DNA from 3 places in the Brevibacillus sp. HB1.1 genome. Region 3 is predicted to be linked to each of the others. Evidence: riboswitches for the same ligand, from Rfam matches in the RefSeq annotation. Region 3 holds a riboswitch; each other region holds the start of a gene.

Region 1 (2,267 bases), 130 kb from region 3:
AATCGCAACAAAACAACCGTCGTCTGATAGAAAGCGTTCAGATGATGAACGAGCTGTCCTCGCAGATGGAGCAAATCGTGCAGGCAGTCAATGTAGCAGCCTCCACGATTCACCAGCTCAATCGGCAGGCGAACCGTGTAGAGGAAATTGTTGGCGCTATTAATCAGATCGCGACACAAACGAATCTCTTGGCGCTGAATGCGGCGATTGAATCGGCGCGTGCAGGCGAACATGGACGGGGATTTGCTGTTGTAGCGGACGAGGTACGCAAGCTGGCAGAACAAAGCGCGACAGCTACGCAGGAAATTACCGACATTCTGAAATCACTCCACCAGGAAAGTGAGAATGCGGTGCAGCATATGAGCAATGGGGAAACGTCTGTTGCAAAAGGCCAAGAACTGGCCGTGAAAACAGTGGCCTCCATCGAAGCAGTGCGTGCCGGGATGATGGCCTTCCTGCAAGCAGCTGATCAAGTAAGCTCCAGCATGGACCGGGTAAAAGTGCGTTCCGGAGAAGTTGCCATCGAGATGTCGACCATTACAGCCGTAACCGAGGAATCGGTAGCCAACTTAGAAGAGCTGTTTGCGACAGCAGAAAACCAGCATCAAAAAGTACGTGAGATTACGGAAGAGCTGGGCGAGCTGAATACGTTGTCTCATCGTCTCCAGCAAACCTTTCACGTGAAATAGGTTGTTTCTCGATGCTGAAAAGACGACTTTTTAAACTTTTATTCACTTTTAGAAGTGTTTGGAATTGAGAAAAAAGAATTGCATTTTCGAACCGTTCTGCTAGAATGAATTCCATTGTAACTAAATATATTCAGCTACCTTATCAAGAGCGGCGGAGGGACTGGCCCGATGATGCCCGGCAACCACTGATCATGTCTATGCATGAACAGAAAGGTGCCAATTCCTGCAAAACCTGTACCATGGTTTTGACAGATGAGGAAGAGAACGGCTACGTACGCAAACTCTTCCTCCGGGAAGAGTTTTTTTTGTTGTATTTGTAAAAGGGGAGGGGTAAATAAACGAACGATAAATTAATTTTATAAGAGAATATTCGTAAATAGTATTGAAAAAATGGGTAAAAAGCCGTACATTACCTAATAGGATAAAGAAAAACGTAAAGTTCGGATAGGGAGAGATACATCATGAAGAAGTTATTGCTGGCTTTAACGACATTCGCAGTATTGGCAACAGGGTGCTCGACTGGCACAAGCGTACCGGCAGATCAGCCAGGAGGACAAGCAGCAGGACAAGAGGGCGCGGACAAAAAGCGAATTGCCTTGATTTTGCCCGAGAAAATTGGTGTGAACCCGTTCTTTCAACAAATGGATGAGGGTGCAAAGAAAGCCGCACAAGAGCTGGGCGCAGAAGTGAAAACGATTGAATCTACGGACCATGGAGCGATTGAAGAGAATCTGCGCGTGGCTGTTGCAGAAAATTATGATTTGATCATCACTTCTTCCTTTACATCAGAGGATGCATTGAAAAAAGTAGCAACCGAAAATCCTGACCGTAATTTTGCGATTATTGATACCGTAGTGGATTTGCCAAACGTTCGCAGTGTTACCTTCCGCGAGCAGGAAGCGGCTTACCTGGTGGGAGCAGCAGCAGGTCTGGCAACGAAAACGAACAAAGTAGGTATGGTTGTCGCTCTCGATATTCCACAGTTGAAAAAATGGACAGTCGGCTTCGAAGAGGGCTTGAAAGCGACGAATCCAAAGGCAGAACTGATGGTCAACTATGTAGGAAGCTTCACTGACCCGGCAAAAGCGAAGGAATTGGCTTTGCTCCAAGCTTCCAAAGGCGCTGACTTCATTAACGGTGCAGCAGCTGTAGGCGACCTCGGCGTTTTCGAAGCGGCGAAGGAAAAAGGCTTCTTCACAGCAGGTCAGGACGTTGACCGTACGACGATCGATCCAGAGCATATCGTTCTGTCCCAATTGAAAGGGACCGACGCGGCAGCTTATGAAACCGTGAAGAACTTTGTAGAAGGAACGTTCAAACCAGGTGTTGTTGCGTACGGCTTGAAAGAAAAAGGTGTTGGCGTAACCTATGTCACGCACGAAAGCAAAACGCCTCTGAACGCTTTTATTGGACAAGAAGTCGTGGATAAAGTGAAAGCGATCAGTGATGAGATAGTAGCAGGCACCCGCCAAGTACCAGACAAGTTCTAATAAGGTAGTTCGGTGCTGAAAAGCTAACTTTTTGAACAATTATTTAAAGCTTGTGCACAGTGATGGATGTGACCGACTACGGCTGTGT
Region 2 (2,267 bases), on a different contig from region 3:
GCAGGTCAGAGAACTCCACGGATGTGAAGCCGCTTGGAACAGGAAGCCAAGCAAAAAACGACCCTTGAGATGGTGGCGCCTGCCAGCCAATCCGATGCAGATTGGAGTACAAAGCATTGCGGCGGCTTTCGTAGACAGCAACGAGATCGCGAACGCACTGCTGTGACTCTGTCATCGCCTTCGCTGCCGCCATCTGTACCGCTCCGAACAGACTGACGAAGTAATGGTCCTGAATGAGATTAATCAGACGAACCAGCTCGCGATTTCCTACCATAGCACCAACACGCCAGCCTGCCATGTTATACGTTTTAGACAAGGTATAAAATTCTACACCCACTTCTTTTGCACCCGGAACCTGCATGAAGCTGACCGGCTTTTTCCCGTCATAGCTGATCGCCCCGTAGGCGAAGTCGTGGCAGACGACGATTTCATGTTTTCGGGCAAAACGAATGGTCTCCTCATAAAACTCCAGGGGTGCGTTGACTGCTGTCGGATTGTTCGGATAGTTGAGAAACATCAGTTTCGCTCGATCCAAATCAGTTTGGGAGAGCTGGCTGTAGTCAGGCAAGAAGTCATTTTCCGCCTTCAACGGCATCATGACCATCCGTCCGTCTACGACAGCAACACCCGACCAATAATCCGGATAGCCTGGGTCTGGAACCAGTGCAACATCGCCTGCATTCATAAGGACTTGGCAAATCTCTACGAGTCCGGTTTTGCTGCCGAACAATATCGCGACTTCTTCCTCCGAATCGAGGTCCACATCAAATTCTTGCTTATACCAATGAGCCACTGCCTGCTTCAGTTCCACGCGTCCCTGAAAAGGCGGATATTTGTGATGGAGTGGTTGTGCCGCTTGCGCCTGTAATTCTTCAATAATGTGTGGCGGTGTCGGCAAATCAGGATTGCCCTGCCCTAGGTTTATGACGTCATGGCCTTGCGCAATGACCTTGTTTACTTTTGCCACCAGGGTCGCAAAAAACTGGGTAGGGAGTCGATCAATCATGTCGGAGGGTTGAATGCGCATCTTTCTTCCATTCCTTTCTTGGGCCCAATACAGTAAAACCCCCTTTTTCCATACAGAAAAAGGGGGAGATCAGCTTGGTCACGTCCTTATCTGTCAGGAAAAAATCCTGCTGGAATTGGCACAGCATCTGTCCATCGCATAGAACAGATCCGCTGCCGGGCTTCATAGGGCCAGTCCCTCCACCTCTCTGAATAAGTCAAACACACGGAATATACTGTTTTTTCGTCTATATCATACTACTTGAGCACGTAAACCGTGTCAAGATGCTTGATTCTGTAAGGGTACCTGATGCCTTCTTTTTTGAAAAGATGTGTGGAAGGCAAAGAATGCGACAGACAACAGACACAAGCCCGCCATCACGAACAATAGTCCCTGCGCATGAATCGATTGGAAAATGAAGGCGCCAAGAAGTGGTCCGAGCATCCTCCCAGCAGATCCAGTCCCTGCAATCAGACCTTGAATGAAGCCTTCTCGTCCCTCTGGCGTAAACTGTGCCGCTACTGCCGGCACCGCTGGCCATACGAGCATTTCTCCCAGCGTCATGATGAACATGCCTGCAACAAAGCCTGCATAAACCGTTGATTGAGACAAAATCAACATCGACATGGCAAAAATATAAGCGCCCAAGAGCATTTGTGCTTTTAGCGTACGGGCAAAGCGTCGTATGACCCACGCAATCAATGGCTGACCAAACAGGATCAAACCGCCGTTCAGCGTCCACAACAGACTGTATTGACGGAGTGAAATGCCCAGGGATTGCATGTAGGTCGACAGCACCGTTGTCCATTGTACATAGACAATCCAGCTAATGAGCAACCCTCCGCATAAGAGTAGCAATGCTCCCCATACGACCTTGGTCTCTTGCTGTGGTTCTCGTAGAAGTTCTCCCTCTGCTTGTTCGGGAGCAGTCGTCTGCAATTGACGTTTTTGCTCTGCCAGTTTTAACTGACGCGGCAAAATGAGCATAAACATCGTCAGCACAATTACTTGTGTGATCGCATTTCCGAAAAACGTCCAAGCAAACGAAACGCTTGCCAAGAAGCCGCCTAAAGCAGAGCCGGCAGCTACACCCACATTGAGGGCGACGTAAATCAGATTGATTCCTTTACGGCCTCCCTCCGGCCATAAAACCACTGCCAGCGCATTCATAACGGGAGAAAGGGATCCATAAAACAGACCATTCAATAATAACAGTAGGACATATACGGTAAAATCTTGTGTAACACCTAAACAGACCGAA
Region 3 (2,267 bases):
AGAGCAGGTTGAAGTGTTGAAAAATAATCCCGATCTTTTTGCGAGCTTGCCGCAGCTCTTTTTCTTTGAGGGTCAGCATGTTGTGGCCATTGACGATCACAGAACCGCTGGTCGGCTTCTCCAACAGGTTGATGGTGCGGAGCAGGGTACTTTTTCCCGCTCCGCTAAAGCCGATAACCCCGTAGATTTGCCCTTTTTCTACCTGAAGGGATACGCCCTTCAATGCTTCTACCTGCTTGTTTCCTACTTGATACGACTTATGAATATCGGTTAGCTGTATCATAACGAGTTCTCCTTGTTGTTCTTGATGTTCCTGGCGTCGATCTTACCAGGACGGCAGTACAGCTCCTTCAAAACGTTCGTCGATGAATTTTTTCACTTCTTCCGAACGGTAAATGTCTACCAGTTTTTTGATAGCTGGGTTGTCTTTGTTGGTTTCGTTGACTGCCAAGATGTTCACGTATGGAGAGTCAGCCGTCTCAGCGAAGATCGCATCTTTTTTCGGGGAGTAGCCAGCTTCCATTGCGAAGTTCGTATTAATCGAAGCTACCTCTACGTTGCTCAACGAGCGTGCCAGGAAAGCAGCCTCCAGCTCTTTGAATTGCAAATTTTTTGGATTTTCCACGATGTCCAGTGGCGTTGCATTGTCGCCCACGCCATCTTTGAGCTTAATCAAGCCAGCTGCCTGATAGAGCAGCAGGGCGCGTGCTCGGTTGGTTGGGTCGTTTTGAATGCCGACAACGCCGCCTGCCTGGATGTCCTCGACTTTTTTATGCTTGGTGGAGTACAGGCCCATCGGGTACGTGACGGTTTTTCCGACCTCGACAATTTTTGTTTTATGATCTTGATTGAACTTCGCCAAGAACGGGATGGTCTGGAAGCTGTTTACATCGAGATTTCCTTTATCGAGAGCTTGATTCGGCTGTACGTAGTCGTTGAAAACGACGACTTCGACTTCAAGTCCTTTGCCTTTGGCGACTTCTTTCACTTTGTTGAGAATCTCTTCGTGCGGGCCGCCAGTGACGCCCACTTTGAGTGAGGTTTGTTCAGCAGAAGTGCCACCGTTAGCAGGAGCAGTTTCTTGTTTACCGCCGCAAGCCGTTACGAACGATGCAGCGAGCAGTAGTGTAGTGAGCAGTAGACCAGTCTTTTTCATGAAAATACCCCTTTTCTCTGGATGTAAGATGGAAAAGAAAAAAGCCTCTTCCGACAGAAGAGGCGAAAACTGCGAGTATGTAACCACACTGCAACAATACCTCTCTTATCTGTCGGAATAAATTCCGCTGGATTTGGCACCGTATCGTTTGCGATAGGTTGCCGAGGTGTCATAGGGCCAGTCCCTCAACCTCTCTTCATAAGAGAATGTGCTATGAAATTATCATTCCAAACATTGTTGTTAATTCTTATTTGGATAGTTGGATTATAACGACTGAATTTTTAGGTGTCAACTGTTTTTGCAAACGAATGACTTGGTGGAAAAATGTGAAATTGATCAAAATACGAATATTATATTGAAGAATTAAAAAATCATATGTATAATGAGAGCGAATGAACCCGATACCAGCTATCGCAGGTGATGACATGACTCTAGTGGACTCCAATGAAACCAGAAAAAAGCTGTCTGCCATCTATAATGAGATAGCAAAAGAGTTGTTCGGATTTGGAACGACTTTGCTCCGAGTCACGATTGAAAACCAGATGATTACGTTCCAAGCCAAGCATCGCCGCTCTCCGCGCTCACAAGCGTTGGAAGGAGAAGCGCCGGCCCTCAAGCTCGAAGTCGATTTTCGCATGTCCCTTCTTTATAAGAAGAGACTGAGAGAGCGACTGGAGGAAGAGATGGGGTTGCCGTTGGAAGCCGTGCTACGGGACTATGATGCGCCTACGCAGTGGGCGATCACGAATGTTATTTTAGCTGAATCAGAACTGAATACCTGACGCAATCGTTCGGATTTTCTCTTTTGATCTATCTTAAGGGGAGACCGTAGACTTTGCGTAAAAACGGGTGTCACTTCTCTTTGTTTACGAAGAAAAGTGCTCTTGTTTAGAATGATACGTTCTAATCAAGGGTACTTTTCTTTTTATTGTACCACCATATTTTGTCATCAAATGAACCCAACTGGAGGAGAATTACGATGAAAAAATTACTTGCTGGAATCCTGTCTTTTTCTATGATGTCACTGGCTCTCGCTGGCTGTGGCAGCAATGATCAACCACAAGCGGGTGGGGCTGGCGGCGAAGCCAAGGGTGAGCCACAAAAGCTGGTC

What was found. Region 3 has a riboswitch for S-adenosylmethionine ahead of HPY27_RS14475 (MetQ/NlpA family ABC transporter substrate-binding protein). Riboswitches for the same ligand answer to the same signal wherever they lie in the genome.
Region 1: it holds a riboswitch for S-adenosylmethionine, as region 3 does, so the genes downstream of both, HPY27_RS13910 (BMP family lipoprotein) here and HPY27_RS14475 (MetQ/NlpA family ABC transporter substrate-binding protein) in region 3, are expected to answer to the same signal.
Region 2: it holds a riboswitch for S-adenosylmethionine, as region 3 does, so the genes downstream of both, HPY27_RS21555 (pyridoxal phosphate-dependent aminotransferase) here and HPY27_RS14475 (MetQ/NlpA family ABC transporter substrate-binding protein) in region 3, are expected to answer to the same signal.

The regions. Positions count from the first base shown of each region.
Region 1 is NZ_JABMIV010000004.1:295,925-298,191, reverse strand. It holds gene HPY27_RS13915 (methyl-accepting chemotaxis protein) at 1-689, shown strand, start outside; SAM riboswitch class I at 826-948, shown strand; gene HPY27_RS13910 (BMP family lipoprotein) at 1,151-2,179, shown strand.
Region 2 is NZ_JABMIV010000009.1:70,813-73,079, forward strand. It holds gene HPY27_RS21555 (pyridoxal phosphate-dependent aminotransferase) at 1-1,027, opposite strand, end outside; SAM riboswitch class I at 1,111-1,225, opposite strand; gene HPY27_RS21560 (MFS transporter) at 1,286-2,267, opposite strand, start outside.
Region 3 is NZ_JABMIV010000004.1:422,475-424,741, reverse strand. It holds gene HPY27_RS14480 (methionine ABC transporter ATP-binding protein) at 1-283, opposite strand, end outside; gene HPY27_RS14475 (MetQ/NlpA family ABC transporter substrate-binding protein) at 326-1,156, opposite strand; SAM riboswitch class I at 1,259-1,361, opposite strand; gene HPY27_RS14470 (hypothetical protein) at 1,582-1,938, shown strand; gene HPY27_RS14465 (ABC transporter substrate-binding protein) at 2,136-2,267, shown strand, end outside.